3 regions of the Limnohabitans sp. Rim8 genome follow, and region 1 is predicted to be linked to each of the others. Evidence: predicted binding sites of a transcription regulator. Region 1 holds the regulator's gene; each other region holds the start of a gene.
The links. The regulator sigma-54, encoded in region 1, starts transcription at its own class of promoters, with help from an activator protein. The targets are predictions, from matches to a motif close to TGGCANGNAANCTGCTTT.
Positions count from the first base shown of each region.

Region 2: a site for sigma-54 is predicted at 1,504-1,521, ahead of Q1M54_RS00230 (CmpA/NrtA family ABC transporter substrate-binding protein). Genes of this name have one in related genera too.
Region 3: a site for sigma-54 is predicted at 6,451-6,468, ahead of Q1M54_RS13590 (TorF family putative porin). Genes of this name have one in related genera too.

Region 1 is NZ_CALPTI020000029.1:2,763-12,242, forward strand. It holds gene Q1M54_RS14860 (hydroxymethylglutaryl-CoA lyase) at 1-269, shown strand, start outside; gene Q1M54_RS14865 (LysR family transcriptional regulator) at 339-1,265, shown strand; gene argS (arginine--tRNA ligase) at 1,335-3,044, shown strand; gene Q1M54_RS14875 (SPOR domain-containing protein) at 3,056-3,676, shown strand; gene Q1M54_RS14880 (thiol:disulfide interchange protein DsbA/DsbL) at 3,707-4,348, shown strand; gene lptA (lipopolysaccharide transport periplasmic protein LptA) at 4,511-5,137, shown strand; gene lptB (LPS export ABC transporter ATP-binding protein) at 5,134-5,892, shown strand; gene Q1M54_RS14895 (RNA polymerase factor sigma-54) at 5,930-7,471, shown strand; gene Q1M54_RS14900 (THUMP domain-containing protein) at 7,482-8,807, shown strand; gene Q1M54_RS14905 (PIN domain-containing protein) at 8,804-9,226, shown strand; gene Q1M54_RS14910 (DUF4325 domain-containing protein) at 9,261-9,480, opposite strand, start outside.
Region 2 is NZ_CALPTI020000001.1:46,904-56,383, forward strand. It holds gene ntrB (nitrate ABC transporter permease) at 1-59, opposite strand, end outside; gene Q1M54_RS00230 (CmpA/NrtA family ABC transporter substrate-binding protein) at 66-1,472, opposite strand; gene Q1M54_RS00235 (response regulator transcription factor) at 1,634-2,302, opposite strand; gene Q1M54_RS00240 (PAS domain-containing sensor histidine kinase) at 2,299-3,495, opposite strand; gene Q1M54_RS00245 (tyrosine-protein phosphatase) at 3,716-4,483, shown strand; gene Q1M54_RS00250 (aldolase) at 4,480-5,139, shown strand; gene rsmI (16S rRNA (cytidine(1402)-2'-O)-methyltransferase) at 5,159-6,067, opposite strand; gene Q1M54_RS00260 (YraN family protein) at 6,082-6,468, shown strand; gene Q1M54_RS00265 (SIS domain-containing protein) at 6,564-7,148, shown strand; gene Q1M54_RS00270 (BON domain-containing protein) at 7,149-7,775, shown strand; gene Q1M54_RS00275 (NAD(P)-dependent oxidoreductase) at 7,859-8,764, opposite strand; gene Q1M54_RS00280 (YggS family pyridoxal phosphate-dependent enzyme) at 8,886-9,480, shown strand, end outside.
Region 3 is NZ_CALPTI020000023.1:21,556-31,035, reverse strand. It holds gene glcF (glycolate oxidase subunit GlcF) at 1-581, opposite strand, end outside; gene glcE (glycolate oxidase subunit GlcE) at 593-1,738, opposite strand; gene Q1M54_RS13610 (SMP-30/gluconolactonase/LRE family protein) at 1,816-2,757, opposite strand; gene Q1M54_RS13605 (SDR family oxidoreductase) at 2,797-3,627, opposite strand; gene amt (ammonium transporter) at 3,745-5,280, opposite strand; gene glnK (P-II family nitrogen regulator) at 5,304-5,642, opposite strand; gene Q1M54_RS13590 (TorF family putative porin) at 5,671-6,414, opposite strand; gene Q1M54_RS13585 (YifB family Mg chelatase-like AAA ATPase) at 6,610-8,142, shown strand; gene Q1M54_RS13580 (MFS transporter) at 8,198-9,448, shown strand.

The DNA of each region.
Region 1 (9,480 bases):
CCAATTGCCTGGCCGCTTACGAGGCGGGTGTGCGCACCTTCGACAGCTCGCTCGGCGGCCTGGGCGGTTGCCCTTATGCGCCAGGTGCTTCAGGCAATGTGGTGACCGAAGACTTGGTCTTCATGTTCGAGGCCATGGGCGTGTCCACCGGGATCGATCTTCCACAACTCATGGCCGCACGGGAACCGCTCAAAGCAGGGCTGCCTGGCGAGCCGCTGTACGGCATGACGCCCGAGGCGGGCTTGCCCAAAGGCTGGCTTGGCCGTTGACACCCTGCACGCATCAATCCCTCGCTCAGACCCGGGCATTGCAAACTTGGACCCGCATAATCGGGTCGCATGGACAAGCTCAAAGTTTTCGAAACCTTCGTCTCGGTGGCCACCAAAGGCAGCCTGACCGCAGCGGCACGGGCCGAAGGGGTGGCACCGGCCATCATCGGCAGGCGGCTCGATGCCCTTGAAGAAAATTTAGGCGTAAAACTGCTGATGCGCACCACGCGGCGGATCAGCCTGACGCACGAAGGCAGCGCGTTTTTGGAAGATTGTCAGCGCTTGCTCTCCGATGTGGCCAATGCAGAAGCCAGTGTGTCGGCCGGAGGCGTCAAGGCCAGTGGGCATTTGCGCATCACCGCGCCCGCCGGATTCGGGCGTCGGCATGTGGCGCCTCTGGTGCCGCGCTTTCGCGAGCTGCACCCTGATGTGTCGATTTCATTGAACCTCAGTGACCGGGTGGTGGACCTGGCCGCCGAAGGTTTCGACTGTGCCGTGCGCGTGGGCGATCTGCCTGACTCGTCTTTGGTCAGCGTTCGATTGGCCGACAACCGCCGCCTGTGCGTGGCCACGCCGGGCTATTTGGCCAAACACGGCACGCCCTTGCAGCCATCCGACTTGCTGCAACACGACTGCTTGACCTTGTCGAGTGACGCATCTCAGACCCGAGGCTGGGCTTTTCGCAACCCCACAGAAGGTGGTCACGAGGTGGTCCACCTGCGCCCAGGAGGGCCTCTGGACTGCTCTGACGGACAAGTGCTGCACGACTGGTGCTTGGCAGGTTATGGCATCGCTTGGCGCAGCACCTGGGAAGTGGAGGCCGAAATTCGCGCGGGCCAACTGGTGGCGGTGCTGGAAAACTTTGCCGCACCGCCCAACGGCATATTTGTGGTGTTCCCTCAACGCAAGCACTTGCCCCTGCGGGTGCGACTGTGGATCGACCACCTCAAACACCATTACGCCCAACCCGGCTTTTGGCAAGTGAACGGGCATTGACCCCCCACACGCACGGCCGTCTGCATTGGTACCGAGTTGCATGAGGTGCAACCCGTAAAATCGCCCTCTATGCTTTCAGCCAAACAACATTTGCTCACGGCCTTGGCCGCCGAGCTGGAAAAACTCCAAACCGGCGCCGGTGCGCGTGCGGCCTTTGAATCGCCCAAAGTGGCTGCCCATGGCGACCTGGCCTGCACCGCCGCGATGCAGCTGGCCAAAGCCCTCAAGCAAAACCCACGGCAGCTGTCCGAAACCCTGCGCAGCGCCTTGCTGGCCACCCCGGCATTTGAGCGCTGGGTCGACGCCATTGAAATCGCAGGCCCGGGCTTCATCAACATCCGCCTGAAAGACACGGCCAAACAAGCCGTGGTGCACGAGGTCCTGCAAGCGGCCGAATGCTTTGGCGAACAAGCCGCCCAGCCAAACAAGGTGCTGGTTGAATTCGTCTCGGCCAACCCCACAGGCCCCCTGCATGTGGGCCACGGTCGCCAAGCGGCTTTGGGCGACGCCATTTGCAACCTGCTCGCCTCACAAGGCCATCAGGTCTACCGCGAGTTCTATTACAACGATGCGGGCGTGCAGATTGGCACGCTGGCCAAGAGCACGCACATGCGGGCCCAGGGCATCCAACCCGGCGATGCCACCTGGCCTACCGACCCCGACAACCCGGCAAGCAAAGCGTTTTACAACGGCGACTACATCCAAGACATTGCCACCGATTTTCTGGCGGGCAAAACCGTGCAGTCCGATGACCGCAGCTGCACGGCCAGCGGCGATGTGAACGATGTGGACGGCATGCGCGAGTTCGCCGTGGCCTATTTGCGCCGCGAACAAGACCTCGACCTGAAGGCCTTTGATGTTCGGTTCGACAACTATTACTTGGAGTCCAGCCTGTACACCAGCGGCAAGGTCGATGCGGCGGTGCAAAAACTCAAAGACGCAGGCAAGACCTATGAGCAAGACGGCGCCTTGTGGCTGAAATCCACAGACTACGGCGACGACAAAGACCGCGTCATGCGCAAAGGCGACGGCACCTACACCTACTTTGTGCCCGATGTGGCCTACCACATCGCCAAATGGGAGCGCGGCTTTTCGCGCGTGGTGAACATCCAGGGCACCGACCACCACGGCACGATTGCCCGGGTGCGTGCGGGCTTGCAAGCGGCCAATGTCGGCATTCCCGAGGGCTACCCTGACTACGTGCTGCACACCATGGTGCGCGTGATGCGCGGCGGTGAGGAGGTCAAGATCTCCAAGCGTGCAGGCAGTTACGTCACGCTGCGCGACCTGATCGAATGGACCAGCAAAGACGCGGTGCGTTTCTTCTTGCTGTCACGCAAGCCCGACACCGAATACATCTTCGACATCGACCTGGCGCTGGCACAAAACAATGACAACCCTGTGTATTACGTGCAATACGCCCATGCCCGCATTTGCTCGGTATTGGCGGCATGGAAAGAAAAAGACGGCGGTGACATCGCCAGCCTGACGCACGTTGACCTGTCGCCTCTGCAAAGCCCGCAGGCCCACGCGCTCATGCTGGCCTTGGCCAAGTACCCTGAAATGCTCACATCGGCGGCCACCGATTTTGCGCCGCACGACGTGACCTTTTACTTGCGCGACCTGGCCTCGCAATACCACAGCTACTACGACGCCGAACGCATTTTGGTGGACGACGAAACCGTCAAAAAAGCGCGCTTGGCGCTGGTAGCCGCCACTGCGCAGGTGCTGCGCAATGGCCTCAAGGTGCTGGGTGTGTCGGCCCCGCAAAAAATGTGAATGGATTGGACATGACTTTGACAACCCAACGTGGCGGCACTTTTTTAGGTTTCATCATGGGCCTGGTTTTGGGTCTGGGCGTGGCCTTGGGCGTGGCCATTTATGTGACCAAGGTGCCCACACCGTTTTCAAATAAAAACCAACCCCGCACCAACGCCCAAGATGTGCAGGAAACCCAAAAGAACAAGGACTGGAACCCCAACAGCGTGCTGCAACCCAAGGCGCCCGCCGAGCCGCCTGTGGCGCCCAGCGCCAGCCAATCCACTGTGGAGAGTCCTGCAACTGACGCGGCCAAACCCGTGCCTCGCCCCGCAGTGACCGCTGACCCACTGGGCGATTTGGCCAAGGCCAAATCGGGCCTGAGCACGCCCGTGACACCGCCTGATGCAGCTGATCCGTTTGACTACCTGGTCCAGGCAGGGGCGTACCGCACCAGCGCCGATGCCGATGCCCAAAAGGCCAAGCTGGCCATGCTGGGTCTGGATGCCAAAGTGTCCGAGCGCGACCAAGCTGGCCGTGTGGTGTACCGTGTCCGCATGGGGCCGTTCAGTGACAAAAACGTCGCAGAACGTATCCGCACCCAACTCGAGTCCAATGGCATCGAAAACACCTTGGTCCGCGTTCAACGCTGACCGCCTTCTTGTCATCTAAGGGAGCACACCATGAAACGTCGCCTTTTCTCCACCCTCATGCTGTCGTTGACCGCTTGGTTGGGCAGCACCTCTGCTTGGGCACAGCAAGCCTTCCGTTCCGGCAAGGACTACATCACCCTTGAGCGCCCGGTGGCTACCGAATCGGGCAGCGGCAAGATCGAAATACTGGAGTTCTTTTGGTACAGCTGCCCCCACTGCAATGCGTTTGAACCCGTCTTTGAGCAATGGGCCAAAAACGCCCCCAAAGACGTGGTGGTGCGAAGGGTGCCCGTGGCTTTCCGCGAAGACTTTGTGCCTCAGCAGCGCCTTTACTACACGCTGGAAGCGATGAACCTGGTTGAAAAAATGCACATCCGGGTGTTCAACGCCATCCACGGCGAAAAACTCATGCTCAACAGCGAAGCCACGGTCTTGGCTTGGGCTGAGAAACAAGGCCTGGACAAAGCCAAGTTTGCCGAGACCTACAAGTCGTTTGGCGTGGCTGCCAAAGCCAAACGGGCTGTGCAATTGCAAAATGACTTCAAAATTGAAGGTGTTCCTTCATTGGGCGTGGCTGGCCGTTACTACATCGATGGCACGTTGGCTGGCAACATGGACCGCGCCCTCAAGGTGGCCGAAGCCCTGATCGCCCAAAGCCGACAGGGCCGCTGAGGCCCAGTTTGCGGCGGCTCGACCCCGCGTTGTGATGCCCACCCACCCGCAAGCACTTGTGTTTGCGGGTTTTTTTTGGTTTTTTGAGGCGTGATGGGGTGTCGTTTGGGTTTGAACCGGCGAAACTTGCACCTACAATGGTTGCGTTGCTCAGCAAGATTCATGCCCTCCAAAACTTCTACCCTTATCAGCCGCCCCATCCTGGCCCTTTTGGCGCTGTGCGCCAGCCTGCTGGCTTGGCCCTGCTTGGCAGAGAAAGCCGACCGCGACAAACCCATGCAGATCGAAGCCGACAGCATGCGACACGACGAGGCCAAGCTCTTGACCCAATTCACAGGCAAGGTGGTGGCCACCAAGGGCACCTTGGTCATGCGGGCCGCCCGCATGGACGTGCAGCAAGACAGCCAAGGCCGCCAAGTGGCCAAGTTGTGGGCCGCCCCCACAGAGCGCGTGTTTTTCAGGCAAAAACGCGAAGGCCTGAATGAGTACACCGAAGGTGAAGCCGAAGAAGTCACCTACGACAACCAATCCGATGTCGTTACCTTGATACGCCGGGCCGACATGCGCATCCTGCGCGGCACCGAAGTGGCCAACCAGTTGCAAGGTCACACCATCGTCTTCAACAACATCACCGAAGTGATCACCGTGGACGGCCAACCCAGCCAGTCTGCTGAGCGGCGGGTGCGTGCCACCTTGGTACCACGCACCAAAACACCAGACAATGCGCCGCCTGTGGCGCCCCCCGCATTGCGAACCAGTCCGGGCATGGCGCCCAACCAAAAGCCATGAGCCCAACCGACAAGCCCAGCCGTCTGGAAGCGCACCACCTTCAAAAAGCCTATGGCAGCCGAAAGGTGGTGCACGACGTGTCGGTGCAGGTCGACAAAGGTGAGGTCGTGGGTTTGCTCGGCCCCAACGGCGCAGGCAAAACCACTTCGTTTTACATGATCGTGGGCCTGGTTCGTGCCGATGGCGGACAAATCCTGATTGATGGCGAAGACGTCACCCGCATGCCCATTCACAAGCGTTCGCGCATGGGCTTGTCATACTTGCCGCAAGAGGCCTCGATTTTTCGCAAGCTCTCGGTGGCCGACAACGTGCGCGCCATTTTGGAACTGCAAACCGATGCACAAGGACGCGCCCTGAGCCATGCCGATGTCGAAAAACGCCTGAGTGAGTTGTTGGGCGATTTGCGGGTGGACCATCTGCGCGACTCGCCCTCGGTGGCGCTGTCGGGTGGTGAACGCCGCCGCGTCGAAATTGCACGCGCATTGGCCACCGATCCACGCTTCATTTTGTTGGATGAACCCTTCGCCGGCATCGACCCGATCGCGGTGATCGAGATCCAGCGCATCATCGCTTTCTTGAAGCAGCGCGGCATTGGCGTGCTGATCACCGACCACAATGTGCGCGAGACGCTGGGCATCTGCGACCACGCCTACATCATCAGCGAAGGCCGCGTGCTGGCCGAAGGCACACCCGACGAGATCGTGGCCAACGCCGATGTGCGCCGGGTGTACCTGGGCGAACACTTCAGGATGTGATGAGCACCCCCCGCGTCCACGCCATGAGAGCACAGCCATGAAACCCGGCCTGTCGCTGCGCATGTCCCAGCACCTGGCGCTCACGCCCCAGTTGCAACAATCGATACGCCTGCTGCAGCTGTCCACACTGGAGCTGTCGCAAGAAGTCGACCAGATGCTGGACGAGAACCCCTTTTTGGAACGCGCCGAAGAAGAGGCCCCTGCCGAAGCCTTTGGTCTGGAGCAAGCAGACAGCTACGTGAGCTTAGGCGACCGCGTCAGCGAAAGTGCCAGCACCTCCAGCAGCAGCGAGGACAGCGCCAGCGAAACCCGCGACGAAGTCGTGACCGACGTGGCCGAAAGCTGGGATGGCGACGGCAGCGTGGACATGCGCCCTGACGACAGCGAATGGGGGGGCGATGCCACACCCCGTCAAAAGAACGGCGAAGAAACCGCAGACGCCATTGACTTGGCCCGCAGCAGCGGGTCCCTCACCGACTTTTTGCACCGTCAGGCTTTGTCACTTCGCCTGTCGGAAGTGGACCGCGCCGCCCTGCGCTTTTTGATCGAATCGCTCAATGACGATGGCTACCTGACCGACACACTGCCCGAGCTGGCCGCCAGTTTGGCCGGCACCGATGACTACGAACAGATCGACGAATTGGTACACCGCTTCACCGTGGCGCTGGGTTTGCTGCAATCGCTCGAACCCGTTGGTGTGGGTGCACGCGACTTGGCCGAGTGCCTGCGCATCCAAATCAAGGCTTGGCTGAAGGACGACCCGCAAAGCGAAGTTGCCCAAGCCGCATTGGCCGTTTGCGCATTACCGTTGGAGATGCTGGCCAAACGCGACTACAAGCGTTTGGCGGTGGCTTGCGGCCTGAGCGAAGCCGTGGTCAAAGCCGCCATCCCCTTCATTGCCCGACTCGAACCCAAGCCCGGCCGCCCCTTTGTGCAGGCCGAGCAAAACATCATCATCCCCGATGTGTTGGTGGTGAACACCAGCAAAACGGCTACGCCCAAATTCCGCATCCAGCTCAACCCCGACGTGATGCCCAAGCTGCGCGTGCACGACATCTATGCCAACGCCCTGCGCGGCGGCAAGGGTGACCACCATGCGGGCCTGCAGCAACGCCTGCAAGAGGCACGTTGGTTCATCAAGAACATACAGCAGCGCTTTGACACCATCTTGCGTGTATCGACGGCCATCGTAGAGCGTCAGAAAAACTTCTTGATGCACGGCGAGCTGGCCATGCGCCCGCTGGTGCTGCGCGAGATCGCCGACGAGCTGGGCATGCACGAGTCCACCATCAGCCGCGTGACCACAGCCAAATACATGTCCACGCCGCAAGGCACCTTTGAGTTGAAGTATTTCTTCGGCTCGGGACTGGGCACCGACAGCGGCGGCGCCGCTTCGAGCACCGCTGTTCGGGCGCTCATCAAACAGTTTGTCGCCTCTGAAAAACCCGCCAAACCGCTGTCTGACAACCAAATTTCCGAGATGTTGAAAGAGCAAGGCATCGACTGCGCCCGCCGCACGGTAGCCAAGTACCGCGAAGCTCTGAAGATCGCGCCTGCGAATCTGCGCAAAACCCTTTGAGAGTATCTGAGTGAATTCATTGAACCTGTTCATGCCTTGCGCCGCGGGCGTCGAGGGCTTTTTGGCCGATGAGGTGCACGCCATCACCGACCTCACGGGCCACGACTTGATGACCGGCCGCGGCGGCGTGATGGCACGCGCCTCATGGCGTGACGCCATGCGCATCAACCTGCACAGCCGCCTGACCCAACGCGTGTTGGTGCAACTGTCGGTCACCGACTACCGCAACGAAAACGACCTGTACAACGCCGCCAGCGAGGTGGCCTGGGAAATTTGGTTCACGCCCAAGCAAACTTTCAAGATCGACATCACCGCGCAGCACAGCCCGTTGACCAGCCTGAACTTTGCTGCGCTCAAGATCAAAGACGCCGTGGCCGACCGCTTTCGCGCCAAGCGCGGCGAGCGCCCCAATGTAGACACCACCTGGCCCGATGTGCGCATCTATGCACACCTGACGCCCGAAACGGCCACGCTCTACATCGACACCTCGGGCGAGCCTCTGTTCAAGCGCGGCTGGCGCACCGACAAGGGCGACGCGCCTTTGAAGGAAACCCTGGCCGCAGCCATGATCGCGGCCAGCGGCTGGGACGCCACCGTACCGCTGTACGACTCCTGCTGCGGCAGCGGCACCATCCCGATCGAAGCGGCGCAAATCGCCTGCGGCATTGCGCCCGGTTTGCAGCGCCGATTTGGTTTCGAGAAATTGTTGCCCTTCCAAAACCACGTTTGGCAAGGCCTGATCGAAGAAGCCCGCGACCTGGAACACGAACCCACCGCACCGGTTTTTGGCAGCGATGTGGCCTTCCGCATGGTCGACTTTGCCGAGCGCAACGCCGAACGCGCTGGCGTGTCGGGCGTCATCGAATTCCGTGGCGGCGACGCGCTGCAACGCATGCCCCCCAGCGAGACCCCCGGCATCATGCTGCTCAACCCACCCTACGGCGAGCGCATTGCCGCAGCGGGTGTGGCTGGGCGCGGGCGCAACAACTTCCGGCCAGGTGCGCTTTCGGATGCACGTGCCAGTGTTCGCGCCGCCGAGCAAAGCCACCACCGCGAAACAGCCCAAACCATTGACGGCAACGACAGCGTTGACTTCTTCGCCCAACTGGCCAGCCACTGGAAGAAAAACTACAGCGGTTGGAGCGCCTGGATGCTGACGCCCGACCTGAAACTGCCCAGCAAAATGCGTCTGAAAGAATCACGCCGCGTGCCCATGTGGAACGGCCCCATCGAATGCCGCATGTTCCGCTTTGACATGATCAAAGGCAGCTTGAAGCGCACACCGACAGACGCCTCTGCTGACACAACAGGGGATACCGGAACGCCTGCCCCATGAGTGTGAGTACCCCAGTGCGCCGCGTGCTGGACACCAACATCGTGCTTGACCTGTGGGTGTTTGACGAACCTCAGGCCGAAGCACTGCGCACCAGCGTCGAGACCGGCAGCACGCAGTGGTTGGCCACCGCCGCCATGCGCGAAGAATTGGCCCGCGTGCTGGCCTACCCGCAAATTGCCAAGCGACTGATGCACCGCGCCCTGCCCGCCGACGCGGTGCTCGGCCACTTTGACCGCTGGGCACAGCTTCAACCCGATGCGCCCAAAGCGCCCTATGCCTGCAAAGACGCCGACGACCAGAAATTCATCGACCTGGCCGTGCAGCACACCGCCACCCTGCACAGCAAAGACGCGCAAGTGCTGTGCATGAAAAAGCGCCTGGAGCGCTGCGGCGTAGCGCTGAACTCGGTCACACCCTGAGCCCGTGACCGATCTGACCCTTTAGGTCAGAACCTCAAACTCTCTCGCCGCCAAACAAGCTCACCAGCTTGGCCACCTCTGGGCTCATGCCCATGGTCTTGAGACGGATGTGGGGGTGTGCGATGGCAAACACACGGAACACCTCATCCACAAAAGCCTGACCCACATGGACCACACCCGCGAAATCGAGGATCACGGTCTTGAACTGGGTGGCCCGGTTCATCACCCATTTGGCTTGTGAACGCGACACCAGC
Region 2 (9,480 bases), on a different contig from region 1:
ACCAGGAACATGAGCAGCGAGACCATGGCGGCCCGCAAATTGAGGTGCGTGGTTTTCATGGTGCTTCAACCCATCTTGTGAATCGCAAAGGTCTTGAGGTATTCCTCGGGTTTGGCCGAGTCAAACTCTTTGCCCATGATCTTGTGCTTGGGGTAGGGCGTGGTCGCCGCAAAACTCTGACCCAGCTCTTTCATGTGCTTGCGTGCATCGGTGATCAGGAACACCTTTTCGGCGATCTGCTTATAGTCCACTTGACCCTTGATGTAGCCCCAACGCTTCATCTGCGTGAGCATCCACACGGCCATGCTTTGCCAAGGCATGGGATCAAAGTCGGCGCGGTCGGGCACGTTCACGACCTTGCCCAGGCCGTCGGCAAATTTGCCGGTCAGCACCTGGCTGAGCACGGCTTCAGGCTGGTTCAGGTACTGCGCAGGCGAGATCACCTTGGCGATCAACTCCCGGTTGCCCGGCTGCCGCGCCATGGCCGCAGCGGTGAGCACGGCGCGATAAAGCGCAGCAAAGGTGTTGGGGTTCTTCTGGATGAACTCGGTGCTGGTGCCAAAAGCGCAGCAAGGGTGACCGTTCCACAAGTCCTTGGTCAGCACATGGATGAAGCCGACTTCGTCGAACACCGCACGCTGGTTGAACGGATCGGGGCCGAGGAAACCGTCGATGTTGCCGGCACGCAAATTGGCCACCATCTCGGCGGGCGGGATCACGCGGATCTGCACATCGGTGTCGGGGTTCAGGCCGCTTTCAGCCAGGTAGTAGCGCAACAGGAAGTTGTGCATCGAGTAGTCAAAGGGCACGCCGAACTTGAAGCCCTTCCAGTTCTTGGGATCGCGGTTGTCCTTGTGGCGCAGGCTCATGGTGATGGCCTGCCCGTTGATGTTCTGGATGGTGGCCACGTTCATGGGCGTGGCGTTGGCGCCCAGCCCCATGCTGATGGCCAGGGGCATGGGCGAGAGGAAATGCGAAGCGTCGTATTCCTTGTTGATCATCTTGTCACGCACCAGGGCCCAACCTGCGGTCTTGGTGACTTCAACATTCAGGCCTTGCTTGCTGTAAAAGCCCAAGGGATGCGCCATGATCAGCGGGGTGGCACAGGTGATCGGGATGAAGCCAATCTTCAAATTGGTTTTTTCCAGCGGGCCTTTTTCCTGTGCCATGGCTTGCAGGCTGGCCATGGGCAGCACACTGGCAATGGCGGCCATGGCGGTCTTTTTGCCCACCGCGCGCAAGAACATGCGGCGCTCCTGATCCTGCGGAAACAGGGCCTTGACCAAGGTGGCCTCGATGAATTCCTGACTGTAGGCCTCGAACTCGGCCGTTTCCGAGCGCGCACGCAACTGGGCGGCAGCGGCATCGGCAGCCACCGCTGCGTGGTGGTCGGCAGGCGCATGATCTCGACCGCAGCTGCACTTGAGCATCAGGGGGCGGTCGGCGTTGTACGGATCAAAAAATTCAGACATGGCAACCTCGTTAGTTGAAGATGCCGAGGTCTATGCAAGCAGCGGGCCAGAAAACAGCGGATGTAGGCCATCGGTGCTGCTCGGCTTGATTTAGCGGGTCGCTTATCGACGCCTTGTAGGGCTGGCCCTACAAGGCTCATACCCGTGGCCTGTTCAGGCCTTCAACGAACTCCGCCGGCTTGTCCGCCAACCAGACTTTGCGCGTAAAGCGCCAGCTCCACATCGTTCTTGGTGCCGGTCTTTTCCAGAATGCGTGCACGGTAAGTGCTCACCGTGTTCGGCGCCAGACTCAGTTGTGCACCAATTTCGCTCACGGTGTGGCCTTGCGTCAACAAAATATAGACCTGGTGCTCGCGGTGCGAGAGCAGTTCGATCCCACTTTTGGTGCGGCCCGGGCTGATGAGGCTGGCCAACACTTCGGCCGTAGCGGGTGAAACATGCATGCCCCCCGCAGCCACGCGCCGCAGCGCGGCCGTCAAGGCGTCGGTGTCGGTGCTTTTATTCAAATAACCCGAGGCACCCAGTTGAATGCAGCGCACCGCATATTGCTTTTCAGGATAGGTGCTGAGCATCAGCACGGGCAGACTGGGCCAGTCACGTCGCAGGTTTTGCAACACGTCCAGGCCGTCCATGCCGGGCATGGCAATGTCGAGCAAGACCACGTCGAGGCCTTGCGTACCTTGCAGGGCTTGCACGGCCGCCAGCACTGCAGGGCCAGTGTCGGCCTCGGCCACCACCTGCAGACCTGGGTCGTCAGCCAGCACCATCTTTAGGCCTTCGCGGACGATCTTGTGGTCATCGCCCAGCAGCACACGAACAGGTCCAGTCATGGCGCTTCCTGGTCAAGGGACAAGGCCATGGGTAAGGGCATGGACAAGCGCATGCGGGTGCCTCGGCCGGGTTGGCTGTCGATGTCGATCACGCCGCCAAAATGCCGCGCCCTCTCTCGCATGCCCATGATGCCGTAAGCCTGCGCCGATTCGAAGGCATGCGCCTCGGCGCCGCAACCGTCATCCTCGACCGACAGGTGCAGCCAGCCCTCGCGCTCCACCATATCGACATCGACCGTGCGGGCTCGGGCATGTCGGCCCACGTTGCTCAGCATTTCCTGAAAAATGCGGAACACCGCCATGGCCATGGGCTCGGGCAACACACGTTGCTCATCCACTTCCATGCACCATTTGAGTTCTTGTTCGGCGGACTGCACAAACTCTTGCGCTTGCCATTCCAAAGCACCCCACAGCCCTTGGTGGTCCAGAATGCTGGGGCGCAGGTCGGTGATGATGCGGCCCACATTGACCACCGCGTTCTCGATCAAGCGGCTCATGTTCTGGCACTTCTCGCGCATTTTTCCGTGCATGGTCTCTTGCATGGTTTGCGCCTGAACGGCGGCGCGCTGTTCTTGTTCTGACAAGCGCTTGTCCAACCAGCCCACATCCATCTTGAGCGCCACCAGCAAACTGCCTAATTCGTCGTGCACCTCGCGGGCAATGCGGGTGCGCTCTTCTTCACGCACGGCGTCAGACCAGGCCGCCAACTCGCGCAGTTGCTGCAGGGCGGTTTCGAGCGCTTGGGTGCGTTCGGCCACACGCTGCTCCAACTCGCTTTTAGCTTGGTGCAATGCGTCTTCTGCCCGTTTTCGCTCAGTGATGTCCACAAAGGTGACCACCGCACCGCGCACCTGGCCTTGGTCAAACACCGGGTAGCTTGAGTACTCCACCGGGAAACTGCTGCCGTCTGCGCGCCAAAACACCTCGCTGTCGATGCGGCAAGGCTGGCCTTTTCGAAAAGCGTTGTAAATCGGGCAATCGTCCATCGGGTAGTGTGCCCCGTCCCCATGCGAGTGGTGGGTCAGAACATGCATGTTCTGGCCCAGCACCTGCTCAGACTCAAGACCGATCATGCGGGCTCCGGCCGGATTGATGAAGACGCACAGACCGTCCAGATCCACCCCGAAAACTCCCTCGCCCGTAGAGGCCAGCATCAAGCCCAAAGGGTTGCGCCAAGCGTCGGTGACAGCCATCAGCCCCGGCGTGATGGGCCTAGGGTTCAAGTGAAGCGTTGATTCGGGCTGCATGAGCATCACAAGCAATCCGTGTGCCACCTGTTTGATTTTTTTTCTGGTTACAGCGCTGACCTGGCTTGCCCATGGTGTCCAAAGGCTTGTCGCATCGGGCAACGGATGCCCCTTTGCGGGCACACGACAATAGCGCTTTGATTTACGCGAATTGATCGTTGATTGGATGACCATGAACCCGGTACCCACTGCTTTGCTGCAAGGCGCCTCAAATTTCCGTGATCTTGGTGGTTACCGCAACACCGAGGGTCGACGCGTGCGGCGGGGTCAGGTTTTTCGATCAGACCATTTGGCAGGGCTCACGCCTGAAGACCACCGCCAACTGCAAGCACTGGGTGTCAGGCACAGCTTGGACTTTCGCGGCATGGCCGAATTCACCCTCACCCCTTACGCGATTCCTGGCGTGCAGCGTTTGGCATTGCCCATCGAGCCCACAGTGATCGCACGCATGCAAGCGCTGGTGGCGCAAGGCGTGGTGCCCACCACCGAAGAAACTGTGGACCTGATGCGAGAGACCTACCGGGATTTCGTGAACCGCAATGCGGATACTTTCGGCCGCTTTTTGAAGCACCTGCTGGAACAGCCCAACCCGCAGGTGTTTCACTGCACCGCCGGCAAAGACCGCACGGGTTTTGCCGCGGCACTGCTGCTGTCAGCCCTGGGTGTGGACCGCGCCACCATCGAACACGATTACTTGCTCACCAACCAGCTTTACAAGCGAGATACCCGCTTGGAAGGTCAAGGCCATCCACATGTGATGAAAGTGTTGTGGCGGGTACAACCCGAGTTTTTGCAGGCGGCTTTTGATGCGGTAGATGCCCAGCACGGCGGCATGCGCAACTACCTGCACGGGGCCATTGGCCTGACCCCCCATGAAACCACCGCCTTACAGCAGCTGTTGTTGGAAGATGAAGACGCTGGAGCCAAACCATGAACGAGTCGCAAGCCCGTGAAGACATCTGCCGTGTCGGGCAAAGTCTGTTTGCGCGGGGCTACGTGCACGCCACGGCTGGCAACATCAGCGTGCGCCTGGAGGATGGATTTCTCATCACCCCCACCGACGCCTGTTTGGGCTGGCTGGACCCCGCCCGTTTGGCCAAATTGGACTTGCAAGGCCAGCAAATCAGCGGTGACAAGGCCAGCAAAACAATCGCCATGCACCGCCAAATTTATGGCGCTGCCACAGTGCAGTTACCCACCACACGTTGCGTGATTCACACCCACAGCACCCATTGCGTGGCGCTCAGCTTGACTGCCACCGGGCCAGAGTTGCTGCCACCCATCACCCCTTATTTCGTGATGAAAGTCGGGCATGTGCCGATCGCGGCCTATCACCACCCCGGCAGCCCCGCTGCGGCGCAAGAAGTGGCCGATTTCATCGCCCAATACGCCGCGCGCGGCACACCCATCCGAGCCGTGATGCTGCCGCGTCTGGGCCCCAACGTGTGGCATGACTCGCCGGGTGCGGCCATGGCCACCTTGGAAGAACTGGAAGAAACGGCCCGTTTGATGGTGCTGCAACCTCAAACTACCGCACTGACTGGGCAAGAACTGCAAAATTTGCGTGACACCTTTGGGGCGCGATGGTGAAATAACCTGCCAAGCGGGGTCAGGAAGCTTCCGTTTTTTTCAGACTCAAGGCCAGGTCGTAAAGCTGGTTTTTGGGCTCGCCTGTGATCTCTGCTGCCAGTTTGACGGCTGTTTTCAGGGGCAGCTCGGCCAGCAACACTTGCAAAACCCGATGGCCCTCGCCCTTTGAAGCCACCACTGGTGCATCGTGCAGCACCAACACAAACTCACCGCGCTGGCGGTCGGGTTTTTCAGCCAACCAAGCGGGCAAGTCTTGCGCAGCCAAGGTGTCAATTTGTTCAAACTGCTTGGTCAATTCGCGACCCACGGTGATGCGGCGCTCCCCCAGCACCGACAAGGCTTGGGCCAAGGCTTCAATCCGATGCGGCGCCTCCAGCAGCACCACGGCGCGGCTTTCTTGCGCCAAAGCTTGCACCGCGAGCTGCCGCTCAGCCGATTTGCTGGCCAAAAAACCTCTGAAAACAAAGCCGTCATCCCCCGTCATGCCCGAAGCGCTGAGTGCGGTGGTGACACTGCTGGCGCCAGGCAAGGGCAACACCCGGTAACCCGCTTCTCGTACCACCGAAACCAAACGGGCACCAGGATCGCTGATGGCGGGGGTGCCCGCGTCGCTCACATAGGCCACACGCTCCCCTTGGGCCAGGCGAAGCAGGACGTTTTGCGCAGCTTCGGTTTCGTTGTGCTGGTGCACCGCCAAGAGCTGTGAGCCCGGGCGGTCCAAGCCATAGGCCCGCAACATTTGCTGGGTGTGGCGGGTGTCTTCGCAAGCCACCGCGTCAACCTTGGCCAACACATGAAGCGCACGCAGGCTGATGTCCGCCAAGTTGCCAATCGGGGTGGCCACGACATACAGTGTGCTGGTCGGGTGGTTTTGCGATCCGGCAGCGTCGTGCGCCGCCTCCAAGGCTTTGGCGAACGAGGCAGACAAGGGAGACGGAGTCAATGCAATTCCTCAAAAAAGACGGGCTGGGCCAGACCACCAAGGCCCGCGGTGATGCGGGCGAAGACGAGGCGCTGGCCTATTTGCAGGCGCGTGGTTTGCGCTTGCTGCAGCGCAATTATCGGACGCCCGGCCGCGGCGGCGGCGAAATCGACCTGATCATGCAAGAGAGCGACGGCACGGTGGTGTTCGTCGAGGTGCGCCAACGAAGCCGAACGGACCACGGCGGCGCGGCGGCCAGTATCGGCTACGCCAAGCAGAGGCGCATCATTTTTGCAGCCCAACACTACCTGTTGCGCTGGCGCAGTTTGCCCCCCGCCCGCTTTGATGTGGTGGCCATCGAGGCCCGTGGGCCACAGTGGTTACAGGCGGCCTTTGACGCCAGCTGAAGCACCACTGAAAACAACCAACACACCTTGTTGGGATGGGATTTGACATTAGCCGGGTGAAACAGCATGGAGGTCGGGGTTATCATCGCCAGCGCATGCTTGACCTTCGAATCCAACAACATTTCATTGACAGCGCAGATTTGCACTACCAGGTGGCCGAAACTTTGGCCAAGCCGGTGGATGCGGCTGTGCAAGCGGTTTTGGCTTCCGTCACCGGCGGTGGCAAAGTGTTGGTGGGGGGCTTGGGCCCATCCACCGCCTTGGCCCAGTACTTGGTGAACCTCTTGGTCGGTGGTTTTGAGCGAGACCGGCCGGGTCTGGCTGCTGTGTGCTTGTCCTCTGACGCACTCATGGCCACCCGCTGGAGCGAGGGTCAGGCCATGGCCAAACAGGTTTTGGCGCTTGGCCATACGGGCGACGTGTTGGTGCTGATCAGCATGGATGGCAACGAACCTGCGCTGATTCAGGCCGCGCAAGCGGCACATGAGCGGGAAATGAGTGTACTGGGCTTGACCGGTCACCAAGGCGGCGCGTTGGCTCGTCAACTGCGTGAAACCGATGTTCACGTGTGTGTGCCCCATGAACGGGCAGCACGAATTTCCGAAGTGCAGCACTTGGTACTGCACTGTCTGTGTGATGGTATTGATACCCAATTATTGGGCGAACAGGAGTCTCTTTAAATGAAACGCAATCTTCAATCTCTGGTGTTTTCGGGTGCCGTTTTGGCCGTGGCCGTGACGGGTCTGTCGGGTTGTGCACCTTTGCTTTTGGGCGGCGCAGTCGCCACCGGCATCATGGTCACCGACCGCAGGACCTCGGGTGCACAAGTGGAAGACCAAGCGATTGAAATCAAAATTGCCTCCGCTGTGCGCCAAGAATTGGGTGACCGCATCCATTTGAACGTGACCAGCTTCAACCGCAAAGTGCTGCTGAGCGGCGAAGTCACCACTGCGGCAGAAAAAGAGCGCATCGAAAAAATTGCCCAAAGTCAAGAAAACGTTCAATCGGTGGTGAACGATTTGGCACAGATGCCCGCCAGTTCGCTGACGCAGCGATCGAAAGACACCGTGCTCACCAGCCGAGTCAAGGCCGCCTTCATTGACGCCAAAGACTTGCAAGCCAATGCGGTGAAGGTGGTCACCGAGCGCGGCATCGTGTACCTGATGGGCCGCGTGACCAGCCGTGAAGCCAAACGGGCCACCGACATCGTGCGGGGCATGGGTGGGGTGGTGAAGGTGGTTCGGGTATTTGACGAAATCTCGGAAGAAGAACTCAAGCGCTTGAGCCAACCGACCACCTCGCGCTGAAGCGCTTAATCCCCATCAAAAAAACGACCCTTGGGTCGTTTTTTTGTTTTCAGACCCCACGACGTGTGGGGTGCCCTCAGCGATCAGCGCAAACGGCGGATCAGACTGGATGTGTCCCAACGGCCACCGCCCATTTTTTGCACATCGGCGTAAAACTGGTCCACCAACGCGGTCACGGGCAGGCGAGCACCGTTGCGCTTGGCCTCGTCCAACACCAAGCCCAGGTCCTTGCGCATCCAATCCACGGCAAAACCAAACTCGAACTTATCGTCGGCCATGGTCTTGCCGCGGTTGTCCAGCTGCCAGCTTTGCGCAGCACCTTTGCCAATCACGTCCAGCACTTGGTGCATGTCCAAACCGGCTTGTTGACCGAAAGCGATCGCTTCAGACAGGCCCTGCACCAAACCCGCGATGCAAATCTGGTTGACCATCTTGGCCAACTGACCAGCGCCCGATGCACCCAACAGGGTGAAAGCACGCGAGAACGCCATGGCCGCTGGCTTGACGCTGTCAAAAGCCGCCGCGTCACCACCACACATCACGGTGAGCATGCCGTTTTGCGCGCCCGCTTGACCGCCTGAAACAGGGGCGTCCACAAAATGCAGGCCTCGTTTTTGGGCTTCGGCGTACAGCTCGCGGGCCACTTCGGCCGATGCCGTTGTATGGTCCACAAAAATCGCGCCGGGTTTCATGCCAGCAAACGCACCATCAGGGCCCAGCACCACGCTGCGCAAATCGGCGTCATTGCCCACGCAAGCGAAGACGATGTCCACACCGGCCACGGCCTCGCGCGGGGTTGGCGCTGTGGCGTTGCCAGGGCATTCGGCAGCCCAAGCTGCGGCTTTGGCGGCGCTGCGGTTGTACACGGTGACGTGGTGGCCCGCACGGGCCAAATGGCCCGCCATGGGGTAACCCATGACGCCCAAGCCCAAAAAGGCCACTTTTCGGGCAGGTGCGGTTTCGTATGTTTTGGCGGCGATTTGGCTCATGGTCGTCTCTTTGTAGAGTGAATAAAAAGACTAATTTAGCAGCCTGTCGGTGTTCTGGCGCGCAGCGGGTGCTTTAGGCTGACCGCTGGGCGACACGGGCGGGTTTGGTACGCTCGACGCCATGAACACTTCGATCGCCGACAACATCGCACGGGTGCGGGCACAAATGGCTGCCGCATGCCAATCCGCCGGTCGCGCGCCAGACAGCGTGCAACTGCTGGCCGTGTCCAAAACATGGGGGCCCGAGGCGGTCCGCCAAGCCCATGCTGCCGGACAGACCGCCTTTGGCGAAAACTACATCCAAGAAGCGGTGGACAAAATCGGCGCCTTGAAAGATTTGCCTTTGCAATGGCACTGCATTGGCCCCATCCAAAGCAACAAAACCCGTCTGGTGGCCGAGTACTTTGACTGGGTACACAGCATCGACCGCCTCAAAATTGCCCAGCGCCTGTCAGACCAGCGCCCGGCCCAATTGCCCCCTTTGCAGGTGTGCATTCAGGTGAATGTGGATGGTGGCGAGACCAAATCTGGGGTGAACCCGCCAGACTTGGCCGCGCTGGCGCAGGCTGTGGCCGCTTTGCCACGGTTGCAGTTGCGCGGCCTGATGACCATTCCCGAGCCTGCCGAGACCGATGCGCAGATGCGCGCCGTGCACCGCCAGGCCAAAGACCTGTTTGAACAATTGCGCGCGCACGGCCTGCCGCTGGACACCTTGT
Region 3 (9,480 bases), on a different contig from region 1:
GCGGCGTCCAGCACGCGGGCGGTGGCGGTGTTGATGTTGGGGCTCATGCTCGGCTGCACGCAACCGGCCAGCATCAGCACCTTGCGGACGTGCTGGCGTGTTGGCCAGGCGCCGGCGTCTTGTGGCGCAGGCACTTTGGCTTTCAGGCTGTCGGGCAGCAGGCCGCGCACCATCTGGCCCATCTTCATCGCAGGGGCAAACAGGGGCGAAGGCAGGCCCTCTTTGAGCGCCCAACGGATCAACTTTTCACCCGCAGGGCGCTCGACCTTGGCTTCCACCAGCTTGCGGCCAATGTCCACCAGGTGGCCGTATTGCACGCCACTCGGGCATGTGCTTTCGCAGTTGCGGCAGGTCAGGCAGCGGTCCAGGTGCATCTGGGTTTTGCGGGTGGGCGTTTCGCCCTCCAGCACCTGCTTCATCAGGTAAATGCGGCCGCGCGGGCCATCCAACTCATCGCCCAGCAGCTGGTAGGTGGGGCAAGTGGCGGTGCAAAAGCCGCAGTGCACGCACTTTCGCAGAATCGCTTCGGCCGCCAGGCCATCGGGGGTGTTTTGGTATTCGGGGGCGAGGTTGGTTTGCATGACGAGTCGCCTCAGAGGGGGTGCAAGCGACCGGTGGCGAACACGCCCTTCGGGTCAAACTGCTTTTGCAATTGTTGCTGGATGCGCTGCTGCACGGCATCCAGTGGGGTGTTCACGCCTGCGGCTTTGTCTACCTCGGGATGTGCGGCGCTGGCACGGAATAAAGTGGCGTGACCGCCCACCGATTGGGCCAATTCGCGCAAAGGCAACGCTGCCGAAGCGGGTGCCCACAACCAACGCTGGGCACCTTGCCATTCGATGTAGGTGGCATAGGGCAAGTCCAAAACCGGTGCGGTTTGCGGCACCGACAAACGCCACAGGCAGACATCGGGGCTGGGCGCATCAAAGAACACCAGCGACTGCTCTGCACTGGCACGCCAATCTTGCACGGCTTCGGCATTGTCCATGGCTTGCACTTGGGCGCCCAAGGCCACGGCATCTGCAGCCATCTTGCCGGTGGCCGATTGCACCGCCGCCACCGCGCCGCGCAAGCGGACAAACAAATAGTCGGCTACGGGCTCGGTCGTGGTGTCGCGCACCCAAGCGCTGGCATTCAAGGGCAGGGGCTGACCACCCCAGCGGTGCAACAAATCCAGTGCAGGGCCTTGGGCCAGGCCCGCGATCATCAACGTCGCTTCGGCCGGGGCCACCGGCAAGACCTTAAGGCTGACCTCGGTGATCAGGCCCAGCGTGCCCCAGCTGCCCGCCATGAGACGGCTCACGTCGTAACCGGCCACGTTTTTCATGACCTGACCACCAAAAGTCAGGTGCTCACCCAAGCCGTTGATGAAACGGGCACCCAAAATAAAGTCACGCACAGCGCCAGCGGTGGCCCGGGCCGGGCCGCTCAGGCCTGCGGCCACCATGCCGCCAACCGTCGAATGGGGTCCGAAATGGGGTGGCTCGAACGCCAAACACTGGCCTTTTTCGGCCAAGGCGGCTTCGAGCTCGGCCAGTGGCGTACCGCAACGCACCGTTACCACCAACTCGCTGGGCTCGTAACTCACGATGCCACTGTAAGCCCGGGTGTCCAGCACCTCGCCCGACAGGCTCTGGCCCCAAAAATCTTTACTGCCACCACCGCGCAAACGCAAAGTGCGGCCATCCGCAGCGGCCTGACGCACGGCGTCGATGAAGGAGTTGAGTTGAGCTTCCATGGGCCAAGATGGTAACCCCCGGCCTTAAGGGACTGTGTGAATTTTTTGAACGATGGGGTTGTGGGAAATTGCGCGGGTCAAGCCCGATAAGCATTCACCGCCAACCCCGCTACCTCCACCCGCATCGCCCAAACACACCCCGCACTGGGGTACTGCGCCAGCTCTTGAGGGCTGCGACCTTGGCGCGATGTGGTGATGAACAGGGTTTTCAAGTCCGCGCCGCCAAAGCAGGGCATGGTGGGGCACAGAGCTGGGGTGGGCACTTCGGCCAGCACCTCGCCTTTTGGGGACAGGCGCAGCAGGCGCCCGCCTTCGTATTGGGCCGACCAATAGCAGCCTTCAGCGTCCACCGCCGCGCCATCGGGCCGGCCGCCGTATAGCGCGGCGCTGCCCCAGGCCCAGCCTGCGGGTTTGGGGGCGGCTTGGTAGAACACGCGGCCGTGGGTGAGTTGGCCGCTGGCGGCGTCAAAGTCAAAAGCGCGCACTTGGTGCGCAGTGGTGTCGGCCCAGTAGGCGGTGCGGCCATCGGGTGACCAGGCCAGGCCGTTGGCGGTTACCACGCCACTATCCACGCCATCTTTCGTGCCGCCCACCATGGCGTGCAGGCCTTGGCCGTCCAGCATGTACAACGCGCCCAGCGCCAGGTCTTTGGGCTCGTACAAACTGCCGGCCCAAAAGCGGCCTTGGGCGTCGCACTTGCCGTCGTTGAAGCGTTGCTTGGCGGTGTCGTAGGGCGCTGCCGCCAGCAGCTGCAAGGGGCCGCCCCACTCACGGGCCAAGTAAATGCCATCGCGCAGGGCCATGACCAGGCCGCCACCTTGCACTGGCGCAATACAACCGGGCTCTTGCGTCAAGGGCCAATACTCAACCTGGCCTTGCGCCTGCAGGCCCTTTACCGCCACACGCGCGATGCGCCTACCCGGAATGTCCACCCAATACAGGCGCTGCTCTTGCGGGTGCCAAAAGGGCGATTCGCCCAAAGCGTCAGGTTTGGGGGTGATGCGGGTCCAAGCGTTCATCCAGACAATTGTGCCGTCAGCGGCGGGGTGCGCTGGCATTCAAGAAGTCGGGCCACCCGATCCATCGACCTGGCCCACGGTTTGCAGCTCGGGCGTGGTGCGGCGCAGGGTGGGCAGGCCCACGCCCGAGGCGTCAAAGCCGCCATCGACCGCAATGGACTGCCCGTTGATGTAGCTGGCCTGGGGGCTGCACAAAAAGCCCACGGTGTCGGCCATCTCTTCGGTGCTGCCGTAGCGGCCCAGCGGGATGGTGTCGTAATAGTCGGCGCGGATGGCCGCACTGTGCACCAACTTGGCCATCTCGGTTTCAACCGGGCCGGGGCAGATCACGTTGACGCGCACACCGTAGTTGCCCAATTCGGCGGCATACTGCTTGGTCAGGTGGATCAGCGCGGCCTTGCTGGTGCCGTAGGCCAAGCGCAAGGTGCTGGCGCGCAGGCCCGAGATGGACGCGATGTTGACCACTGCGCCGCTGCGCTGGCGCGCCATGATGGCGCCAAACGCCTGCGTGCAGAGAAACGCGCCGTCGAGGTTGGTCGAGAGCACATGGCGCCAGTCTTCAAAGGTGGTTTCCAGCGCGGGCTTGAACACCGCCACGCCCGCGTTGTTGACCAGCGCGTCCACGCGGCCAAAACGTGCCATCACTTGGTCGGCAGCGGCCTGCACCTGCTCAGGACTCGACACATCGGTGTGCAGGCACAGCAGGTCGCCGGACCTGTTCAGTTGTTTTTGTGTGGCGTCGAGTGTGGTGTTGTCCACGTCGAGCAGCACGACCTGATGGCCGTTGGCCAAAAACCACTGGCCAATGGCCAGACCTATGCCACGGGCACCGCCCGTCACCACGGCCACTTTCCGATCTGCCAATGTCATGCGTCTGCCTCTGTGCGTCAAAGCCGACACCATAACAAAAAAGCCCGTGCACGGGGTGCAACGGGCTTGAGAAAATGGGGTGGCGGCAAACCACCCCTTGCAATGAAACTTGCCGGATCAGCCGTGGTAGGCCGACTCGCCGTGCGAGGCAATGTCCAGGCCTTCGCGCTCTTCTTCTTCGGTGACACGCAGACCAATGGTCAGGTCAACGATCTTGAAGGCGACCACCGAGACCACACCCGACCAGACGATGGTCAGCAACACGGCTTTGGCTTGGATCCACACTTGCGAAGCGATCGAATAAGCATCAGGTGCCACCATGGCCACCGTGACCCAGTCGCCCACAGCGCTCGGACCACCCAAAGCGGGCGAGTTGAACACACCGGTCAACAAGGCGCCGACGATACCGCCGACACCGTGCACACCGAACACGTCCAAGGAGTCATCTGCACCCAGCATCTTCTTGAGGCCATTCACACCCCACAGGCAAGCAAAGCCTGCCACGATGCCGATCACCAGACCGCCGCCGATGCCCACGTTGCCAGCGGCTGGCGTGATGGCGACCAGACCGGCCACCGCACCCGAAGCTGCACCCAGCATGGAGGCTTTGCCGCGCATCAGGGCTTCACCCACGCACCAGGCCAGCACCGCACCCGCTGTGGCGACCAAAGTGTTGATGAAAGCCAGCGCTGCGAAACCGTTGGCTTCGAGCGCCGAGCCAGCGTTGAAACCGAACCAGCCCACCCACAACAAAGAGGCACCGACCATGGTCAGAGTCAGGCTGTGTGGGGCCATGGCTTCACGGCCATAACCCACGCGCTTGCCGACCATGAAGGCACCGACCAGACCAGCCACAGCAGCGTTGATGTGCACCACGGTACCGCCAGCGAAGTCCAAAGCGCCCCACTGCCAGATCAGACCTGCTTTGCCGGTCATCTCGTCCACCACCTCTTTGGCGGTGTAGGCATCAGGACCCATCCAGAACCAGACCATGTGCGCAATGGGCAGGTAGCTGAAGGTGAACCACAACACCATGAAAGCCAGCACGGCAGAGAACTTGATGCGCTCAGCAAAAGCGCCCACGATCAGTGCGCAAGTGATGCCTGCGAACGTGGCCTGGAAGGCTGCGAAGGTGATTTCAGGAATCACAACACCCTTGCTGAAAGTAGCGGCGTTGGCAAAAGTGCCTGCTGCGTTGTCCCAGATGCCTTTCATGAACAGGCGGTCAAAGCCACCAATGAAGGCATTGCCTTCGGTGAACGCCAGGCTGTAGCCGTAGATGAACCACAGCACGGTGATCATCGAGAAGGTGACCACGACCTGCATCAGCACAGACAGCATGTTTTTACTGCGCACCAAGCCGCCATAGAACAGGGCCAAGCCCGGAATGACCATCAAGATGACCAAAATGGTTGCGACCATCATCCAAGCGATATCGCCCTTATTGGGCACCAGTGCGGGCGCAGCTTCGGCAGCGGCCGTTGCTGCTGCAGCAGGCGCTGCAGGCGCCGGTGCAGCATCGGCTGGCTTGGCTTCTGCGGCTGGTGCGGTCACGGCAGCGGGCGCGGTCTGTGCGGTGGCGAGAGAAGCCGCACCGAACACACCAAGGCCCAAACTCAGGCCCAAGGCCAGGGTAGCGAGTAGTTTTTTCATTTGTCGACTCTCTTTCTTGTCTATCAAAGGGCTTCTGCGCCGGTTTCACCGGTGCGGATGCGAACCACTTGCTCGAGGTCGTACACAAAGATCTTGCCGTCGCCGATCTTGCCGGTGCGGGCACCGGCTTCGACGGCTTCGATGACGCGCTCGACGAGCTCGTCGGACACAGCGGCTTCGATTTTCACTTTGGGCAAAAAGTCGACCACGTATTCCGCACCACGGTACAGCTCGGTGTGGCCCTTTTGACGACCAAAGCCTTTGACTTCGGTCACGGTGATGCCCTGCACGCCGATGCCCGAAAGTGCTTCACGCACTTCGTCCAGCTTGAAGGGTTTGATGATGGCGGTCACCAGTTTCATGATGGTTCCTTGATCTGAATGGATGAAATCAGAAGGTGTACTTCAGGCCCACGACGGCGCCCGTCTTGCCGTTGTATTTGCCCTTCAAGCTGTAAAAACCTTCATCGGCATTGGTGCCGACAGCTGCCACGGTGGCACTCAAACCATTGCCCAGATCTTTGGCAAGGGTCAAGGCGTAATCTGTGTAAGAAGCATTGGCCACGTTTTTCACACTCTGGTATCCAACGTGCGGCGTCAATGTCAATCCGTTACCCATGTCAAAGGCAGCACTCAAATCAACGTAATAGCTGTTTTTACTGTTGGCATTGCCGAACAGATTGGAGATGGCGTGCGAGTATTTCGCGGTGAACACACCGTACGTCACGGCACCATAAACCTCATTGGTGTTCGCGTTGACACCGCTGGCCGAAGCGTAGTTGTTGCTCAGGTACTCGTAACGCAGAAAGCCGACGTCATAAGCCAAGTCTCCAACCGTTGACTTGTAGCCACCGTAGAGGTCGATCTCGGTAGAACCTTTGGTCGCGCCAGGGGTGTCCTTGATCCACTTGATGCTCGAACCCCAAGCGCCGACATAAAAGCCGCTCTTGTCGGCGTAATCAAAACCGCCTTGCGCCGCTGGCTCCAGGCGCGACTGGGAAATACCACGGTAGCGGTAGTCAGACACAACACCTGCATTGAAGGACAAAGTGCTCTCAGCCGCTTGCGCCTGAGCCACACCAGTCATGCCCAACAAAGACAAAGTCAACAAGGAAGGAACGAGGATGTTTTTCATGAGGAACTCCAAAAAATGAAAAAAGGACAAACCCTTAAAGCAGGGAGCGTGCCAACTGAGGCCGCGCGCTCTATTCGGGCTTATCCCCGTGCACTTTTAGCCCTTGCATGCTTGAATGACATTTCAATAAGTTCTGCGCGTTCGGACTGCGCGACAGGGCACACAAAGCGCACCAATACGGGGCAGGGAGGGCATATGAGTCTCAGTTTGGTGCACAGCCGCGCCTTGGTCGGCCTGCAAGCGCCCGCCGTCACCGTCGAGGTGCACATGGCCAACGGGCTGCCCAGCTTCACGCTGGTGGGGCTGGCCGATGTCGAAGTCAAAGAAGCCCGCGAGCGGGTGCGATCGGCCTTGCAAAACAGTGGGCTCGACTTTCCGCACAACCAGCGCATCACCGTCAACCTGGCCCCAGCCGACTTGCCCAAAGACTCGGGGCGACTGGACTTGCCGATTGCGCTGGGCATCTTGGCGGCCAGTGGGCAGATCGATGCCAGCAAACTGGCAGGCTATGAATTTGCAGGTGAGTTGTCACTGTCGGGCGAGCTGCGCCCAGTGCGCGGCGCTTTGGCCATGAGCCTGGTGTTGCGCCAACAAAAAGTGCGCACCCGGCTGGTGCTGCCACCGGGCAGTGCCGAAGAAGCAGCACTGGTGCCCGATGCCGAAGTCTTCAGGGCGCGCCACTTACTCGATGTGGTGCAGCAGTTTTTACCGCCGTCCAACGAAGCGCCGCCCGAGCCCAGCGACGGCTGGGCTCGCATGGCCGCCACCACACCCACAGATCCACCGCGTTATGCCGACCTGGCGGACGTCAAAGGCCAAGCGGGTGTCAAGCGCGTGCTGGAAATCGCCGCCGCTGGGGGCCATTCGCTGCTCATGCTGGGGCCACCGGGTTCGGGCAAGTCCATGTTGGCGCAGCGCTTTGCCGGTTTGCTGCCGCCCATGTCCACCGAACAGGCGCTGGAATCGGCGGCCATTGCCAGCTTGGCCGGACGTTTTGATTTGACGCGTTGGGCCCAGCGCCCCACGGGTCAGCCGCACCACTCGGCCAGTGCGGTGGCTTTGGTGGGCGGCGGCTCACCGCCCCGGCCAGGCGAAATCTCGCTGGCGCACCATGGCGTGCTGTTTCTGGACGAACTCCCCGAGTTCCCCAGGGCCGCGCTGGAGGCTCTTCGCGAACCGCTGGAAACCGGCAGCATCACCATTGCACGAGCGGCAAGGCGAGCCGAGTTCCCGGCACGCTTTCAATTGATCGCGGCCATGAACCCCTGCCCCTGCGGCTATCTGGGCAGCGCCAACAGGTCATGCCGCTGCACGCCTGACCAAGTCAGCCGCTACCAAGGCAAGCTGAGTGGCCCGCTGCTCGACCGCATCGACCTGCACATCGAAGTGCCCAGCTTGGGCGCGCACGATCTGTTGAACGCGCCACCGGGCGAAAGCACCGAGCAGATTGCGGCGCGCAGTTTGGCCGCACGCGAACGCGCCATCGCCCGGCAAAACTGCACCAATGCAGACCTCCAAGGCCAAGCCATCGATGCACAGGCACGGCTTGAAGACAGCGCCACCGCTTTGCTGCAAAGGGCCGCCGACAAACTCGGCTGGAGTGGGCGCAGCACGCACCGCAGCCTGAAAGTGGCACGCACCATTGCGGATTTAGCAGGCAGCGACACCGTCGCAGCCGCCCATGTGGCCGAAGCCATTCAATACCGACGTGTGCTCAATGGGCCTTGACAGGCCTTGAACGGCTGAGACACACGCAGCATTGAGGCGCACAGATAATGTGAGGATGCCCGATGCGCGTCAGCACTCCCCGCAAGCCAAGGCACTGGGGCCTTTCAGTGTCTGGCTGTCGCTGCCTCAATTGATCACTTGGGGCAGTGTTTTCTACACTTTCTCATTGCTCATGACGCCTTTAGAGGCTGAGCTGGGCATGGGCCGGGCCGAGTCCTCGCTGGCTTTCAGCTTGGCGCTGCTGGCCGAAGGCCTGATGGCCTACCAAGTGGGCCGTTGGATCGATGCCGGGCACGAGCGGCGGGTGATGACGCTGGGCTCATTGTGGGTGGGCTTGGGGCTGATGGTGCACAGCTTTGTGACATCGGTTGTGGGTTTTTATGCCGCCTGGATATGGCTGGGCTTAGGGATGGCGGCCACGCTGTACAACCCGGCGTTTGCCGTGGTCACACGGCGCTTTGCTCAAGACTTTCGGCGCGCCATCATCACCCTCACGTTTTTAGGTGGCTTGGCCAGCACGGTGTTCATTCCGCTGTTTGCGTGGTGGATGGAGCTGTGGGGCTGGCGGCAAGCGCTCTGGGCGTTAGCCGGACTGCAGTTTCTGGTGTGCATGCCTGTGCACTTCTGGGTGCTGCACGGGGCGCCACGCCCGCAGGTCAGCCATGCCGACCGCACACAGCCCGAGCACGCCGCACCCGCGGGCAAGCGGAACCCCGCCGTGCCCGTGCGCGAACACCTTCGCCACGCGCCGTTTTGGCTGCTGGCCTTGTTCATGGTGCTGACCATGTCGGTGACTTCAGCCCTGCCCGCGCACATGATCGCCTTGCTGCAAGAGTCGGGCCTGTCCACTGCTTGGGTGCTGGCCATTCCGGCGGCCATTGGGGTGATTCAGGTGCTGGGGCGCTTGGTGCTGTTCATGTTTGAGCGTTATTGGGATGTGCATGCCGCCAACCGCTGGATTCCGACCCTCATTCCGGCGGGAATCGTGGCTTTGCTGATCGGTGGTTTCAGCCCTGTAGCCTCGCTTTTGTTTGTGCTGCTTTACGGTCTGGGCAACGGCATGAACACCATCGTCAAAGGCACGGCCATGGCGCAGTACGTGAGCCGCGCGCATGTCGGGCAACTCAATGGCCTGCTGGGTTTGCCCATCGCCTTGGCCAGGGCCGCAGCACCCTTGATTTTGGGCCTGCTGTGGTCAGCGGAACATGGCTACAGCTTGGCGCTGTGGTGGCTGTTGGCGGCCAGCTTGATGGGCACGGCAGCCCTGTGGGCCGCCCAGCGCTCTGCTCTGAAGACACTGCGCTGAAGGTCTCTTTCAAGCCGACAAGGTCTTAGGTT